DNA from 4 places in the Streptomyces sp. NPDC088147 genome. Region 1 is predicted to be linked to each of the others. Evidence: riboswitches for the same ligand, from Rfam matches in the RefSeq annotation. Region 1 holds a riboswitch; each other region holds the start of a gene.

Region 1 (4,098 bases):
TCCGACTCCAGCGTGCGCAGGGCTTCGCGCACCGGGACGCGGGAGACGCCGTAGCGCCGTGCCAGCTGCTCCTCCGTGAGCCGACCGCCACGTTCGAATACGCCGGAGATGATGTCGTCGCGAATAGCCGTGCATACCGAGTGCGCGGGAATGCGCATGTCCGAACCTCCGCCTTAATCCGCGCGAAACGCTGCCGATCGACGCCTGTTCCGTGACTCTATTGCAATCATCGCGAATTTCCGATGGGTGCCCGGAATCCATGGATATCTTTTGGCCAGCGGACCGTGGCGGGCGCGGGAGGCGACGCCGAAGGCCCCGGCGCTGCGCCGGGGCCTTCGGGGGGGGATCGGGGTCAGACGTTCACGCCGTGCGCGCGCAGGTACGCGACGGGGTCGATGTCCGAGCCGTAGTCGGGGCCCGTCCTGGCCTCGAAGTGGAGGTGCGGCCCGGTGACGTTGCCGGTCGCGCCCGAGACGCCGATCGGCTGCCCCGGGGTGACGCTCTGGCCGACGGCGACGCCGATCGAGGAGAGATGGCCGTACTGGGTGTACGTGCCGTCGCTCATCCGCAGCACGATGTTGTTGCCGTACGAGCCGCCCCAGCCCGCCTCGACCACGGTGCCCGCTCCCACGGCCACGACGGAGGTGCCGGAGGCGGCGCGGAAGTCGACGCCCGAGTGGCTGCCGGAGGACCAGAGCGAGCCGCCCGCCCGGTACCCGGTGGTGACGTACGAGCCGGCGATGGGGAGCTGGAAGGCGTTGAGGCGCTCGCGCTCGGCGGCCCGCGCCGCGCGCTCCTTCTCCGCGCGGAGCTCCTGGGCGCGGGCCTCCGCCTCGCGCGCCGCCTCCGCCTTCGCCGCGGCCTTGGCCCTGACCTCGGCGGCGGCCCGGCGCTGCGCGTCGGCCTGGGCGTCGATGGTGCCGGCGAGGGAGTCGTTGATGACCAGGGCCTGGGTCAGACCGGTCGGCTGGGCGGCGGCCACGTCGGTGCCGGCGGCGAGCGCCGGGGATGTGGCGAGGGTGCTGATGACGCCGGTGGCGGCGAGGGTCGCGGCACCCGCGACGCTCGCGCTCCTGCGGCTCATACGGCTGCGGGCACGATGCTTCCCGGTGGCACGGGTGAACGCCATGGGGTGGCTGGTCCTTTCCTTCCTTCTCGCCTACCGGGTTAGCTGACGGGTTCGGAGCAGGAAGGTCTCCTACGGGCGCCCTTGCCGCGCGGAACGGCGGCGGCGCCCGATTCACCCCAGGGACTTCATGGGTCCCCGGCTCCCCAGGCTCGCGCCTGACGGGGACTCGGCGATGGCTGTCCGGTGCCGCGGACGCGGCGCAACTGGCGAACAGCCGGACCGACGTTAAGCGGGTGGTCTTTCAATCACCAAACAGACAGGCCCCTTTGTAGCGCACACCACAGGGCAGACAGCCACCCTCCCCCATAAAGAGGGACATAAAGGGAAACCCCGGCGGCCGAAGCCACCGGGGTTCCATGAAGAAGCCGGATCAGCCCGTGACGACCGTCACTTCGCCGATCCCGAGAGCCGTGACCGGCTCCTTGATCTGCGCGGCGTCGCCGACGAGCACGGTGACGAGCCGGTCCACCGGGAAGGCGTTGACGGCCGCGGCCGTCGCCTCGACGGTGCCGGTCTCGGCCAGCCGCGCGTACAGCTGCGCCTGGAAGTCGTCCGGCAGGAACTGCTCGACCTGGTCGGCCAGCGTGCTCGCGACGGAGGCCGCCGTCTCGTACTTCAGCGGGGCCACCCCCACCAGGTTCTGGACGGCCACATCGCGCTCGGCGTCGGTCAGCCCCTCGGCCGCGAGGGTCCGCAGCACCTTCCACAGGTCGTCCAGCGCCGGGCCGGTGGACGCGGTGTCCACGGAGCCGCTGATGGCGAGCATCGCCGCGCCGGTCGCACCGCCCGGCGCGTCGGGCGCCGAGGAGCGCAGCACCTGGCCGAAGGCGCGTACGCCGTAGGTGTAGCCCTTCTCCTCGCGCAGCACCCGGTCGAGCCGGGAGGTGAGCGTGCCGCCCAGGCAGTACGTGCCGAGGACCTGGGCGGGCCAGACCCGGTCGTGCCGGTCGGCGCCGATGCGGCCGATCAGCAGCTGGGTCTGGACGGCGCCGGGCCGGTCCACGATCACCACGCGGCCCGTGTCGTCGGCGGTCACGGGCGGCACGGGGCGGGGAGCGACGGTGTCGCCGGTCCAGGTGCCGAGGGTGTCGCCGAGGATCTTGTCGAGATCGACGCCGGTGAGATCACCGACGATCACGGCGGTGGCGGTGGCGGGTCGTACATGCGCCTCGTAGAAGGCGCGCACGCCCGCGGCGTCGATGCGCTCCACCGTCTCCTCGGTGCCCTGGCGCGGCCGTGACATGCGCGAGGAGGCCGGGAACAGCTCCTTGGCGAGCTGCTTCGCGGCGCGGCGGCCCGGGTTGGCGGTCTCGTGCGGGATCTCGTCGAGACGGTTGCGTACGAGCCGCTCGACCTCGCTGTCCGCGAAGGCGGGGGCCCGCAGTGCCTCGGCGAGCAGGCCGAGGGCCTTGGGCAGCCGGGAGACGGGGACCTCCAGGGAGATCCGGACGCCCGGGTGGTCGGCGTGCGCGTCGAGCGTGGCGCCGCAGCGCTCCAGCTCGGCGGCGAACTCCTCGGCGCTGTGCTTGTCGGTGCCCTCGGAGAAGGCCCGCGCCATGATGGTCGCGATGCCGTCGAGCCCCTCGGGCTCGGCGTCCAGCGGGGCGTCGAGATTGATCTCGACCGCCACCACCTGCTGCCCGGGACGGTCGCAGCGCAGTACGGTCAGGCCGTTGTCGAGAGCGCCGCGCCCGGGGGCGGGGAAGGCCCAGGGCCTGGCCTCGCCGGCTGTCGGGCGCGGGTGGAAGTCCATGGTCACGGCAGCGTCGGTCACTGGTCCGCCCCCTCGTGCTCGTCGGTCTCGTCTTCATCGGCGGAGGCGTCGTCGCCGTCGGCGGTGACCGGTTCGTAGACCAGCACCGCGCGGTTGTCGGGGCGCAGCCGCGCCGCGGCGACGGTCCGTACCTCTTCCGCGGTGACGTCCAGTACGCGGGTCACGGCGGTCAGCGCCAGCTGCGGGTCGCCGAAGAGGACGGCGTACCTGCACAGTTCGTCGGCGCGGCCGGCGACCGTACCGAGCCGGTCCAGCCACTCGCGCTCCAGCTGGGCCTGGGCGCGCTCCATCTCCTCGGCGGTGGGGCCCTCCGCGGCGAAGCGTGCCAGTTCCTCGTCGACCGCGGCCTCGATCTCCGGGACCTCGACACCGCCGGACGTCTTCACGTCCAGCCAGCCGAGGGAGGGTGCGCCCGCCAGGCGCAGCAGCCCGAAGCCCGCGGCGACCGCGGTCCGGTCGCGGCGCACCAGCCGGTTGTGGAGCCGGGAGGACTCGCCGCCGCCGAGGACGGTCAGCGCCAGGTCCGCGGCGTCGCACTCGCGGGTGCCGTCGTGCGGCAGCCGGTAGGCGGCCATCAGGGCGCGCGCCGGGACCTCCTCGTGGATCTCCTCGCGCAGCTGCTCGCCGATGGTGTCGGGGAGCGAGCCGTCGCGCGGCGGCTGCTTGCCGTCGTGGGAGGGGATCGAGCCGAAGTACTTCTCGATCCAGCCGAGCGTCTGCTCGGGGTCGATGTCGCCGACGACCGAGAGCACCGCGTTGTTCGGCGCGTAGTTCGTGCGGAAGAACGCGCGGGCGTCCTCCAGGGTCGCCGCGTCCAGGTCGGCCATCGAGCCGATCGGCGTGTGGTGGTACGGATGGCCCTCGGGGTACGCGAGGGCGGTCAGCCGCTCGAAGGCCGTACCGTAGGGCACGTTGTCGTACCGCTGGCGGCGCTCGTTCTTGACGACGTCCCGCTGGTTCTCCATGGACTCGTCGTCGAGCGCGGCGAGCAGCGAGCCCATCCGGTCGGCTTCCAGCCAGAGCGCCAGCTCCAGCTGGTGGGTGGGCATTGTCTCGAAATAGTTGGTGCGCTCGAAGCTGGTGGTGCCGTTCAGGGAGCCGCCGGCCCCCTGCACCAGCTCGAAGTGGCCGTTCCCCTTCACCTGCGCCGAGCCCTGGAACATCAGGTGCTCGAAGAGGTGGGCGAGTCCCGTAC
Region 2 (4,098 bases), on a different contig from region 1:
CGGCACGCCGGTCGACGACACCGCGGCCAACGATGTGATCGCGCAGCTCATCCACCTCGAATACGCGGCGCCCGACCGGGACATCTCGCTCTACATCAACTCCCCGGGCGGGTCGATCAGCGCCATGTCCGCGATCTACGACACGATGCGGATCGTGACCTGCGACGTGGAGACCGTCTGCCTCGGGCAGGCGGTGTCGACCGCCGCCGTACTGCTGGCCGCGGGGGCACCGGGCAAGCGGCTGGCGCTGCCCGGCGCGCGGCTCCTCCTCCGGCAGCCCGCCATCGAGGAGCCGGTCCAGGGCCGGCCGTCCGACCTGGAGATCCACGCGCGGGAGATGCTCCGACTGCGGTCGCTGCTCACGTCCATGCTGGTGCGTCACACCGGGCAGAGCACCGAGCGGATCACCGAGGACATCGAGCGCGACACGATCCTCGACGCGCCGGCCGCCAAGGCGTACGGACTGCTCGATCACGTCATCCGGAACCGCGAGGCGTCCCTCGACACGCCGCGCGACCCCTTCGGCGGGCGGTGAACGCCCGCGCCGGCACGGCGAGTCGTTCCCGTATGGACGCCGCCCATACGGGAACGACTCGCACGTTCGGCGTATGAACCGTCCGGACGAGTACGGGGTCCCGAGTTGCGCGATGCGACCGGATCGTCCAGGCGCCCCGAACTCCCTTGCAGGTACGGCCCTCGTCGGGGCTCATGCCGTCGGCGTGACACACCCCTTCACCACCCCTTTGGGGCATCCGTGATGAACTTCACATATCGTCGTTTCGTCTCGGATATCCACCTGTTCCTGCGTCAAGATCCGTGGGACGACAAGCCCCCGCCACCGCGGCGGGGCGGTCCGGGCGGACGCCGAGTCCTGCCGCCGCACCGGATGCCTGGTCGACAGGAGTGGATCGGCAGGAGTGGAGGACCCAGGCAGAACGGGACGACGCCCGGTGTGGTCGTCCCTCGGGGTGAAGTCGTGAGAGCGGCCGGGCAACTTCGCCAGCCCGAACCCGACAGGTCATCCTTCACAGGCGGCTGACGAAGGGTTGCGCATGACCGCGCAGACGAATGTCCCGTCTCTGCTGTCCAGGACCGGTGCGGTTTCGGTCCTCACACTCGCCGCGCTCGGCGGCACGATGCTCGTGCCCGGCGCCACGTCCGAGGCCGAGGCCGCCACGCGCGCGGTCAACGCCCTCAAGATCGCCGCCTCGAAGAAGGGCTCTCCGTACCGGTGGGGAGCCACGGGGCCCCACCGCTTCGACTGCTCCGGGCTGACGCTCTACTCGTTCAAGAAGGCCGGCAAGAAGCTCCCCCGTACCGCCCAGCAGCAGTACAACTCGTCCCGCCATATCTCGCCCTCCCAACGACGCAAGGGGGACCTGGTGTTCTTCCACTGGGGCAACAGCGTCTACCACGTCGGCATCTACGCCGGCAGGGGAAGGATCTGGCACTCGCCCAAGACCGGGTCACTGGTGCGGCTGGAGCGGATCTGGTCCCGGAGCGTCCTGTACGGCCGGGTGAACTGACCCCGGCCGCCGGCACCGGCCCTCTCGCCATCACCGCCCCCGGACGCGTCGGAGGGGGCCGTCCCCGCTCCGGCGGGGACGGCCCGGGACCGGGGGCACCGGCCGACCGGCTCAGCTCACGTCGGCCGCCACCGGGACCGTCCATGGCAGGACGATCCAGACCGTCTTGCCCCCCTCCGCGGTCGGGGTGACGGAGAGCTGTCCCCCCTGCTCGGCGGTGAGCGAGCGGACGATCACCATGCCGCGGCCGTTGTCCTGCTGAACGGCCGCGGGCAGCCGTTGCGGCCAGCGCGGATGGCTGTCGGTGACTCCGACGCGCAGCTGCTCGTCACGTTCGAGGCTGACCTCCACGGTGAACGTGGGTGACTGCCCGAAGGTGTGCTGTACCGCGTTGGTGGCCAGTTCCGAGACGATCAGCCGGACCGTCTCGGCCATGTCCTCCCGCACCGGCAGCCCCCACTCGGCCAGCAGGTCCACGACGTATCTTCGCGCCGCGGTGACCGAGGCGGGATCGCTCGGCAGGGTGATGGATGCTTCCTGGTGGTCTGCCATGGCGACGCCGTCCCTTTCCCGCCGGGCCTGGCTCCGGCACAGAGCGAATGACTGCGCGGACGGCCTCGGACCGTGCTTCGCGCCAGCCTCCCACTGATCGTGCCGTTCCCAGGGCCGATCCACCGAGATCTGCATATATCTGTCGCTCAAAGCGGTGAACTCTGCAACGCGAGACCGTATTTGGGCGCCGGAAAGATATCTTCTCCGCCGCGGCGCCCGAGGGCGCGACGAACACAGGGCGGGGAGGCAATCATTCATGCGGCATATTCCAGCGGTGCGCCGGCGCAGGCTCGGCGAGGAATTGCGCAAGCTGCGGCAGAGCGCGGGACTGACGAGCGGTGAGACCGCGCGGCTGCTCGGCTGGCACCAGTCGAAGGTCAGCCGGCTCGAGACGGGCGTCAGCGGGGTGAAGGACGAGGATCTGGCCGGACTGCTCGACGCGTTCGGCGTCACCGACGCACAACAACGGCTGCTGCTGGGCGCCTTGGCGGGGACCACCAGCAGCGGACAGGGGTGGTGGATGGCGTACGGCGGCGTGATCCCGCCACAGTACCGGGACTTCATCAGCCTGGAGTCCCAGGCCCGCACCGCGCGCACACTGGAGACCTCCGTGGTCCCCGGCCTGCTCCAGACCCCCGCGTACGCCCGTGCCGTGACCCGTGCCGCGCTCGGCGGACTGCCCGCCACGACGGTCGACTCCCTGGTCGAGGTGCGGCTCGCCCGCCAGGAGGTGCTGCGCGCCGGCATACCCCTGGAGCTGCACGCCGTGCTGGACGAGGCCGTTCTGCGCCGCGAGGTGGGCGGGCCCGGTGTGATGCGGGAGCAGTTGCGGCGGCTCTCGGAGCTGGCCCGTCTTCCGCATGTCTGCCTTCAGGTGCTGCCGTTCACGGCCGGCGGCTATGTAGGACTGACCGGCCCTTTCGTTATCTTCTCATTCCCGCACATTACTGATCTGGATTTGGTCGTTCTCGACCATTTGACGAATAGCCTCTATCTGGAGCGGAAAGAAGACCTTGAGGCGTACTGCGCGGCGTTCGGCACCATGCAGGCGCATGCCCTCTCGACAGAGGATTCATTGGATCTCATCGCCGGGATCGGTGACGGCGCCTAGGGAGCATCATGACCCCCCACCTGACATGTCCATCCGCATGGCATCGCAGCAGCTACAGCACCGGCGCGAACAACTGTGTGGAGTGCGCCCCCATCGCCGTGGGCGGACTGGCCGTACGTGACTCCAAGGAAGTGACCCGACCCCATCTGTTCTTCTCGGCGGACGCGTGGACTTCCTTCGTCTCCGCGCTGCGCGACGAGGCGCCCGCGCACTGACCGCCCGGGGCCGGTCGGCTCAGCTCGCGTCCCCCGGCGCGAGCGCGACGATCGTGTCCACCGCCGTGCCGATCTGCTGATCCGTCAGATCGGCACGCGCGGTGAGCCGGATCCTGGAGATGCCGTCCGGCACCGAGGGCGGACGGAAGCACCCCACGGCCAGCCCCGCCGCACGGCACTCCGCGGCCCAGCGCACCGCCGCTTCGGGCGACGGCGCCCGTACGGAGACCACGGCGGCGTCCGGTCGTACGGCCGTCAGACCCGCCCCGGTCAGCAGCCGGTGCAGCGTACGGGCCACCTCGCGCGCCCGCTCCGGCCGGGCGGGCTCCCGGCGCAGCAGCCGCAGACTCTCCAGCGCGCCGCCCACGGCCGCCGGCGCCAGTCCGGTGTCGAAGATGAACGTACGGGCGGCGTTGACCAGATGGCCGATGACCCGTGCCGGGCCGAGTACCGCGCCGCCCTGGCTGCCCAGGGACTTGGAGAGCGTGACGGTGGCCACCACTCCGTTGGCACCGGCGATGCCCGCCGCGTACGGCGTGCCCCGGCCTCCCGCGCCGAGCACCCCCAGTCCGTGCGCGTCATCGACGAGCAGGGCCGCGCCACGGGTACGGCAGACCTCGGCCAGTTCACCGAGCGGCGCCGCGTCGCCGTCCACGGAGAACACCGCGTCGCTCACCATGAGCGCCCGCCGCCC
Region 3 (4,098 bases), on a different contig from region 1:
GTCCGCCGGCCAGCCGGCGCGCCGGAGTATCGGCCGCCCGGCGGGTCCGCTCGCCGTAGCCCACTCGGCGGACGGCGAGTCGCCACCCAGGATGGCAGCGGCCAGCCTGGTGGAGCGCGGCACCGTCCGCAGCAGTCGGCGGACCGGGCAGGAGACCACTGGTGTGGAGACTGAGGAAGCTCGGAAAGGGCATCGGCGGCACAGACCGGCGGGCGGCTGACGACGGCGGTATCTGGTCCGGTCGCGGAACGGGTTTCTGGACGGCCGGCGACAACGTCCGCGGCGGCGGCCGGTATGCGGGAGGGCGCGGCCGTACCGGACGCAGGCTGGTGCGGGTGCTGCCCGTGCTGGTGATCGTCGCCGGGGTGATCTTCGACCTGGTGACCCCGACGCGCGTCACCGCGTCCCCTCTCTTCGCCGCGGCTCCGCTGGTCGCCGCCCCGTTCTATCCGATGGCCGGCACGCTCGTCATCGCCCTCGCCTCGCTGATCGCCGAGGTGGTGCTGCACATCCACGCGGACACCCAGTTCCAGGTGGAGTCGATCAGCGAGGTGCTGACGGTGGTGGTCGTGTCCCTGCTGGCGCTGTACATCAACGGTGTCGTGCGGCGCAGCGGTGAGCGGCTGGCCTCCGCCCGGATCATCGCCGAGACCGCCCAGCGCGCGGTGCTGCCCAGACCCGCCGAGCGGATCGGGGGGCTGCGGATCGCCGCGCGGTACGAGGCGGCGCAGGAGGGCGCCTTCATCGGCGGGGACCTCTTCGCCGTACAGGACACGCCGTACGGGGTGCGGCTGGTGGTCGGGGACGTACGGGGGAAGGGGCTGGACGCGGTCGAAGCGGTGGCGGTGGTCATCGGGTCCTTCCGGGAGGCCGCCGAGCAGGAGAGTTCGCTGGAGGCGGTCGCGCAGCGGCTGGAGCGGGCCCTCAGGCGGGAGGGGACGCGGCAGGACGCGCTCGATGTCTTCGAGGGGTTCACGACGGCCGTACTCGCCGAGATCCCGCACGACGAGGGTGTGGTGCGGCTGGTCAACCGCGGCCACCCCGAGCCGCTGCTGATGTGCGGCGACGGTGAGGTGCGGATGCTCGTCTCGACGGATCCCGCGCTGCCGCTCGGGATGAGCGAACTGGGTACGTGGCCGGACCGCGCCGAGCAGGCCCCGTATCCGGAAGGCGCGACGCTGCTCTTCTACACGGACGGGCTGACCGAGGCGCGCGATGCCCACGGGGTCTTCTACGTCCCGCGCGAACGGCTCGACGGACGGGTCTTCCAGGGGCCCGACGAGATGCTCCAGGCGCTCATCGACGACGTGCGACGGCACACGGGCGGCGGGAGCCAGGACGACATGGCGCTGCTGGCGGTCAGCCGGCCCTCGGAGGGTGAGCCGGAGCGGCGTATGACCATGCCCCTGGTGCCGTGAGACGGCCGGGAGCCGTCACCTGATCGCCGCCTGATCGTCAGCTGATCGCCGGATGGATCGATGGACAGATCGCGGGACGGATCGATGGACAGGTCACTGGACGGATCGCCCCGGATCGCCGGGCGGATCGCCCCGGTCGCCGGACGGATGAGCCCGGCCGGACGCCTCGCCACCGTCCGTAGTCGAGAGGTATCCCTCCGCATAACATTTGACACACCGTCAGAAAAGCCAGCCGTCCTGACGGGCCATCAACTCGTCCGATTGCGTTCCCGTCTGTCCCGGTACGTCCGATGCGAAGTCGTTAACGATCACCCGGAACAGCTTGGAATAAGGCCCGGGTCTCTATTAACGTTCGATAACGCAGCGCGGTCGTCCCAGCCGTCGCAAGAGATGGCACCGTGCGCACGCGCCGAATCCCGCAAGGGAACCGGGGAACCACCAATTGGGGTGAATCGGGTGTCTTGTGCCGCCTTGTGCGGTGGGAGCACTCGTAGGAGACCTTCCTGCTCCGAACCCGTCAGCTAACCCGGTAGGCGAGAAGGAAGGAAAGGAGTACGCCTCAGTGGCGTCCAACAAGCCTGCCCCCGAAGCCCTCTTCGAAACGCGCTCCCACGGCGACGCGCCGGACAGGGCATGGGGGGAATGGAATCCCACCGAGGAGTCCATACGGCCCGTACGCGGCCGGCACCGCGTCGCCAAGCAGCGCGGACTGGCCCGTAGCTCCACCGTCCTCGGCGTGGGCGTCATCGCCGCCGTCGGCGCGGGCGGCATCGCCACCGCTCAGGACAAGCCCGCGGTCTCCATATCCCTGCCCGACGCGATCGCGGACAATCTCCCGGACGCCAAGTCGCTGCCGGGAATGGGCTCGCTCGCCTCGGACGACTCCGACTCCGAGGTGCTCGCCGCCCCGCTCACCACCGCCGGGCTCACCGCCTCGGACACCGAACAGGGCGCCACCGACGCGGGAGAGGCGCTGCGCGCCCGTATCCTCCAGCAGGCCGAGGCGCAGCAGACCGGCGCCGACGCGGCGCAGAAGGCAGCTGCGGAGTCGGCGGCGGCCGAGAAGGCCGCGGCCGAGGCCAAGAAGCAGCAGACCGAGGCCGAGAAGAAGATCGAAGAGGCGAAGAAGAAGGCCGAGGCGGAGGCCAAGGCCAAGGCGGAGAAGGAACGGCTGGCCAAGCTGGCCGCCAGCTACGCGATCCCCACCTCCTCGTACACGATCACCTCGACCTACGGTCAGGCCGGCTCGCTGTGGTCCTCCGGCCAGCACACCGGCCTGGACTTCGCCGCGCCGACGGGCACCCCGCTCAAGGCCGTGCACAGCGGCACCGTCACGTCGGCCGGCTGGTCCGGCTCGTACGGATACCGCACGGTCCTGGAGCTCGACGACGGCACGGAGATCTGGTACGCCCACCAGTCCTCGATCAGCGTGAGCGCCGGGCAGAAGGTCAGCACCGGCGAGGTCATCGGCAGGGTCGGCGCGACCGGCAACGTGACCGGCGCCCATCTGCACCTCGAAGTCCACACGCCGGGCGGCTCGGGCATCGACCCGATGAGCTGGCTGCGCGGCAAGGGCCTCAACCCGTAGACCTCGCCTCCACGGGGTCTCCACCGGCCTTCTCCACGGGCCCGCGGGCGCGTGGACCAGCGGGCCCGCAGGCTTTCCGGTCCGCGGACCAGCGGGCCCGTGGGAATTTTCCCGCGGGTATTCCCCCATACGGCCCATATCGGTGCGCGGAGCGGAATAGGGCGGCTTCCTCGGGGAGTTGCAGCCGCCTATGACCGCTCTGCGCCCACTGGGCTCTTCCGATCTGCACGTCTTCCCGCTCGCCCTCGGCGGCAATGTCTTCGGCTGGACCGCCGACGAGACGGCCTCGTTCGCCGTCCTCGACGCGTACGCCGCCGCGGGCGGGAACTTCATCGACACCGCCGACCTGTACTCCGCATGGGTGCCGGGCCACCAGGGCGGTGAATCCGAGACCGTCATCGGCAACTGGATCGCCTCGCGCGGCAACCGCTCCGAGGTGCTGGTCGCGACCAAGGTCGGCGGGCACCCGCAGTACAAGGGGCTCCGGGCGGCCACCATCAAGTCCGGCGTCGAGGAGTCGCTGCGCCGGCTCCGTACGGACTACATCGACCTCTACTACACGCACTTCGACGACCCCGAGGTCCCGGTCGAGGAGATCGTCACCGCTCTCGACCAGCTGGTGAAGGCCGGCAAGGTCCGCGCGCTCGGCGCCTCCAACATCAGCGCGGAGCGGCTGGCCGCCTCGCTCGCCTTCGCGGAGCGCGAGGGGCTGGCCCGCTATGTGGCGCTCCAGCCGCACTACAACCTGGTCTCGCGGGACACGTACGAGGGCGAGCTGGAGGACACCGTCCGGCGTCATGGCCTCTCGGCCGTGCCGTACTTCGCGCTGGCCTCGGGCTTCCTCACCGGCAAGTACCGTCCCGGGACCACGGTCGACAGCCCCCGTGCCGACCGCGCGGCCGCGTATCTGGAGTCCGAGCGGGGCACCAAGGTCCTGACCGCGCTGGACCGGATCGCCGGGGCGCGGGGCGCCGAGGTCGCGACCGTCGCGCTGGCCTGGCTGGCGGCGCAGTCGACCGTGGTCGCACCGCTCGCGTCCGCGCGTACGACCGAGCAGCTGCCCGCGCTGCTGGCGGCGGCCACCCTTGAGCT
Region 4 (4,098 bases), on a different contig from region 1:
GAGTTGCGGGACTCTGAGGACAGGGCCTAGGTCCTGTCCGGTCGATCTTCGTGGATCAGCCCGGGACGTCTGGCGCGGTGGATCGCAAGGCGGAGGATCGGCCTCGTACTGGACGTACTTGGCCGACTCCGACAACGCGGCGAGGCGCCGTGCCAGGCGTTCCGGGCCCACGAAGATCGGCCGGACAGGGCCTAGGCCGGCCTGCTGGCGCCGGCGAACGGCATCTGGTCGAGCGGCGCCAGCCGGACCGCCGAGCCCGGCCGGGGGGCGTGGATCATCTGCCCGCCGCCGACATAGATCCCGACATGGCTGATGCCGGAGAAGAAGAACACCAGGTCACCGGGGGCGAGATCGCCGCGTGAGACCCGCTGGCCCGTGCTGATCTGGGTGTAGCTGGTGCGGGGGAGGGAGACACCCGCGGAGCGCCAGGCGGCCTGGGTGAGCCCGGAGCAGTCGAAGGCACCGGGTCCGGTCGCGCCCCAGACGTACGGCTTGCCGATCGCCCCGTAGGCGTAGGCGACGGCCGCGGCGGCACGGGGGTTCGGCGCCCGCACCGCGCCGGGTGCGAGGGACGCGGCGTCCTGCCGGCCCTGGCCGCCCCGCTGGTCGTACTGGGCGCGCTGCGGCGCGGTGAGGCGGTCGAGCAGCCGCTGGGCGGAGCCGATCTTCTCCTGGACGGCGGACTTGTGCCGGGCCAGCTCGGACTGGGAGGCCCTCAGCTCCGTGAGCCGGCCGTCGGCGCGGGCGCGCAGTTCGGCGATGCGGGCGAGTTCCCTGCGGATCGCGGCGATCCTGGCGGCCTGCCGGGAACCGGCCCGTTCGGCGAGCGAGGCCCCTTCCAGGTACTCCTCGGGGGAGGAGCTGAGCGCGAGCTGTACGGCGGGGTCGAGGCCGCCGGCCCGGTACTGCGCGGAGGCGATCGAACCGAGCGCGTTGCGCGCGTTGTTGAGCCGTTCCGTCCTGCGCGTGGCCTCGTCCCGCAGATGCGTGAGCGCGGTACGGGCCTTGTCCGCCTTCACCTTCGTCCCGTTGTACCGCTCGGTGGCGGTCTCGGCCTGCTCGTACAGCGCGTCGACCTTGGCCTTGACCTGGGCCGGGGTGAGCTGGGGCTCGGCGTGTGCGGGGCCGTCGAAGGCGGTGACGGTCGCGGCCCCGGCGAGTGCGAGAGTGGCGGCGGTACGGCCGGCGGGGCCGGTGAGCGTGCGCTGTCTGGGCTTTCGGTGCGCTGCCACGGGGGTGGATCCTCTTCCCTAGTCGGTCACGGTGGGTCATGGCCGGTCGCCAGGAGAAGGACGCTAGGGCGCAAGGTCACAGTCCGGCCTCGGCATGGCCGGTATTGGCGAGAGGTGGCAGAACAGGGCCGGGTTGTGACCGGCATGATCGCGGTCTCGGAAGCCCTTTCCGTCCGGACCCGACCGATATCGGAACAGAGCCCCACCTCGCCGCTCGGTGGTGCTATGGCCCTCGATAGGGTCCGGACATGGACGTACTCATCAATGTCTTCGTCGCGCTTCACATCATCGGCATAGCCTCGCTGCTCGGCGGCTTCCTCACTCAGATGAAGTCGATGAGCACGGGGACGGCCCGCTTCAACAAGGCGATGCTGCACGGCGCGCTGACGATGCTCGTCACGGGCGTGGCCCTGGTGGGCCTCAACCAGGCCGACGACCAGACGGTGAACAACATCAAGGTCGGCATCAAGCTCGCGGTGCTGGTCGTGATCCTGGCCGTGGTGTACGTGAAGCGCGACGACGAGACCGCCCCGAAGCCGCTGTTCGGCGCGGTGGGCGGGCTGACGATGGTCAACATCTTCATCGCCACGCTCTGGACCTGACAGGGCCCCGGGGCCCTGTCAGGCGGGGCGGACGCTTCCGTAGATCGGCATGTAGTAGATCGACTCCTCGCGGACGTTCGCGCCCGGCTTGGGGGCGTGGATCATCATGCCGTCGCCGATGTAGATCCCGACGTGGCTGATGTCGTCGTAGAAGAAGACCAGGTCACCGGGGAGCAGATCCTCGGTCGCGACGCGCGTGCCGGCCTTCACCTGGTCCCAGGTGGTGCGCGGCAGCTCCACGCCCGCCTCCTTCCAGGCGGCCTGGGTCAGGCCCGAGCAGTCGTACGAGCTGGGTCCCGTGGCGCCCCAGACGTACGGCTTGCCTTTCTGGGCGCGGGCGAAGGAGAGGACCTTGGCGGCCTTGGTGGCGTAGCTGCCGTCCGAGGCTCCGGTGCCGCCGCTCGTGCCGGTACCGGTCCCGGTGCCCGTACTGCCCGAGCCCGTACCTGTACCCGAGCCGCTGCCCGTACCCGTGCCCGAGCCGCTGCCCGAGCCCGTACCGGCCGCCGGGGCCTGAGCCTGCCGCTCCTCGCGCTTGCGCTCGGCCTCCTGCTTCGCGCGGGCCTCCTGCTTCGCCCGTGCCTCCGCCTTGCGGCGGGCCTCCTCTTCCTTCTTGCGCTCCAGCGCGGCCAGCCGCGCCTTCTCCTCCGTGGTCAGCTTCGACAGCAGCGCACGCGCCGCGCCGAGCTTCTGCTGCACGTTCTGCTTGCTGGTTCGCAGCGCGGCCTGCGAGGCGGTGAGCGACTCCAGGTCCTTCGACGCCTGCTGCCGCTTCTTCGCGGCGTCGGCCTGCTGCGTCTGGTAGTCGGTGAGGACGCCGCGCTGGCGCTCCGTCAGCCGGTCCGTCACCTGCTTCTGCTCGAAGAACGACTGCGGGCTGTCCGCGAACAGCAGGGCGGCGGTCGGGGTGACCGCGCCTTCCCGGTACTGCGCGGCCGCGAACGAGCCGAGCGTACGCCGGGCCTCGTTCAGCTTGTCCGCGCGCTTGGCGACCTCGTCGAGCACCCGGTCGACCGCGCGCTTCTGCTTCTGCGTGGCCTCTTTCGCCCGGTTGTACTTCTGCGTCTCACTGCCGGCCTGGCGGTACAGATCGTCGACCTTCTTCTGTACCTCTTCCATGGACGGCTTCGGATCGACGGGCGCGGCACTCGCGCTCTGCGCCGAGAGCAACGTGACCGAGGCGAGCGCGGCTGTCGTGATCCCGACGGCGGGAGAAGCGGTACGTACTCCGCTGAGACTGCGCGGCTTGCGATGCGACGCCAAGGTCGGCATCTCCTTCCGTGGACCGCCTACCGGGTTAGCTGTCGGGTTCGGGCGGAACGGAAGGCTGCCCTACGGACCTTGAGCGAAAGGCCCGATTCACCCCGGTTGTGCACTGTGGGTCCCCGGTTCCGAACTTCCTTCAGGAAAGTCCGAATTCGACGTGGGCCGCCCGCTTGGCGTGGATCGCCGTTGGGGGTACGGGCTGCCTGATCGAGCACGCTAGCCAAAGTGTGGCGCTGGTGTGAAGGTCGATGGCCGATATGCCCGATACATTTTCGTGACTATTTGCGGGTGCGATGAGTGAAACCGGCCGGTGACGTCCGTTCGTCACGATGGGTGAGCGCGGGGCCGCCTGTGGTGATGGCGACGGCGGCCGGGGAATTCCGAAGGCGGGCGCGGGGTGTCAGTGCGGCGGCCTAGACTCGGATAGCGATGAGCAGCCTCTTTGACGACAGTTTCCTGGCGGACCTCCAGCCCTCCGGCGACGAGCATCCTCCGCCGCCCGAGGACGACGCCGAGCACGCGGCGGAGCAGGTGCCCGACGACCTCTTCCAGGGTGCCTACGACGCGCCCCCGGCGCGGGACCAGTACCACCGCGACGGCGCCCCGCGCACGGTCGTGGACCCCGCCGCGCTGCTCGAAGGGCTGAACGAGGAGCAGCGCGCGGCCGTCGTGCACACCGGCTCGCCCCTGCTCATCGTGGCCGGGGCCGGGTCGGGCAAGACCAGGGTGCTGACCCACCGGATCGCGCATCTGCTGGGCACCCGCAGCGTCCACCCCGGTCAGATACTGGCGATCACGTTCACCAACAAGGCCGCGGGCGAGATGAAGGAGCGCGTCGGCCAGCTCGTCGGCCCGCGCGCCAACGCCATGTGGGTCATGACGTTCCACAGCGCCTGCGTGCGGATCCTGCGGCGCGAGTCGAAGCGGCTCGGCTTCACCTCGTCGTTCTCCATCTACGACGCCGCCGACTCGAAGCGTCTGATGGCCCTGGTCTGCCG

The links. Region 1 has a riboswitch for cyclic di-AMP ahead of ACIOGX_RS17610 (M23 family metallopeptidase). Riboswitches for the same ligand answer to the same signal wherever they lie in the genome.
Region 2: it holds a riboswitch for cyclic di-AMP, as region 1 does, so the genes downstream of both, ACIOGX_RS33285 (C40 family peptidase) here and ACIOGX_RS17610 (M23 family metallopeptidase) in region 1, are expected to answer to the same signal.
Region 3: it holds a riboswitch for cyclic di-AMP, as region 1 does, so the genes downstream of both, ACIOGX_RS15145 (M23 family metallopeptidase) here and ACIOGX_RS17610 (M23 family metallopeptidase) in region 1, are expected to answer to the same signal.
Region 4: it holds a riboswitch for cyclic di-AMP, as region 1 does, so the genes downstream of both, ACIOGX_RS25500 (NlpC/P60 family protein) here and ACIOGX_RS17610 (M23 family metallopeptidase) in region 1, are expected to answer to the same signal.

Annotation. Positions count from the first base shown of each region.
Region 1 covers NZ_JBIUSY010000004.1:573,301-577,398, forward strand. Annotated here, with positions in the region: gene ACIOGX_RS17605 (GntR family transcriptional regulator) at 1-158, opposite strand, end outside; gene ACIOGX_RS17610 (M23 family metallopeptidase) at 353-1,129, opposite strand; cyclic di-AMP (ydaO/yuaA leader) riboswitch at 1,143-1,311, opposite strand; gene ACIOGX_RS17615 (pitrilysin family protein) at 1,500-2,882, opposite strand; gene ACIOGX_RS17620 (pitrilysin family protein) at 2,900-4,098, opposite strand, start outside.
Region 2 covers NZ_JBIUSY010000011.1:80,088-84,185, reverse strand. Annotated here, with positions in the region: gene ACIOGX_RS33290 (ATP-dependent Clp protease proteolytic subunit) at 1-535, shown strand, start outside; cyclic di-AMP (ydaO/yuaA leader) riboswitch at 853-1,049, shown strand; gene ACIOGX_RS33285 (C40 family peptidase) at 1,053-1,526, shown strand; gene ACIOGX_RS33280 (ATP-binding protein) at 1,638-2,078, opposite strand; gene ACIOGX_RS33275 (helix-turn-helix transcriptional regulator) at 2,335-3,189, shown strand; gene ACIOGX_RS33270 (DUF397 domain-containing protein) at 3,198-3,404, shown strand; gene ACIOGX_RS33265 (8-amino-7-oxononanoate synthase) at 3,424-4,098, opposite strand, start outside.
Region 3 covers NZ_JBIUSY010000003.1:948,789-952,886, forward strand. Annotated here, with positions in the region: gene ACIOGX_RS15140 (PP2C family protein-serine/threonine phosphatase) at 231-1,418, shown strand; cyclic di-AMP (ydaO/yuaA leader) riboswitch at 1,816-1,969, shown strand; gene ACIOGX_RS15145 (M23 family metallopeptidase) at 1,981-3,006, shown strand; gene ACIOGX_RS15150 (aldo/keto reductase) at 3,197-4,098, shown strand, end outside.
Region 4 covers NZ_JBIUSY010000007.1:423,285-427,382, reverse strand. Annotated here, with positions in the region: gene ACIOGX_RS25510 (NlpC/P60 family protein) at 192-1,232, opposite strand; gene ACIOGX_RS25505 (hypothetical protein) at 1,481-1,834, shown strand; gene ACIOGX_RS25500 (NlpC/P60 family protein) at 1,853-3,097, opposite strand; cyclic di-AMP (ydaO/yuaA leader) riboswitch at 3,105-3,268, opposite strand; gene ACIOGX_RS25495 (ATP-dependent DNA helicase) at 3,530-4,098, shown strand, end outside.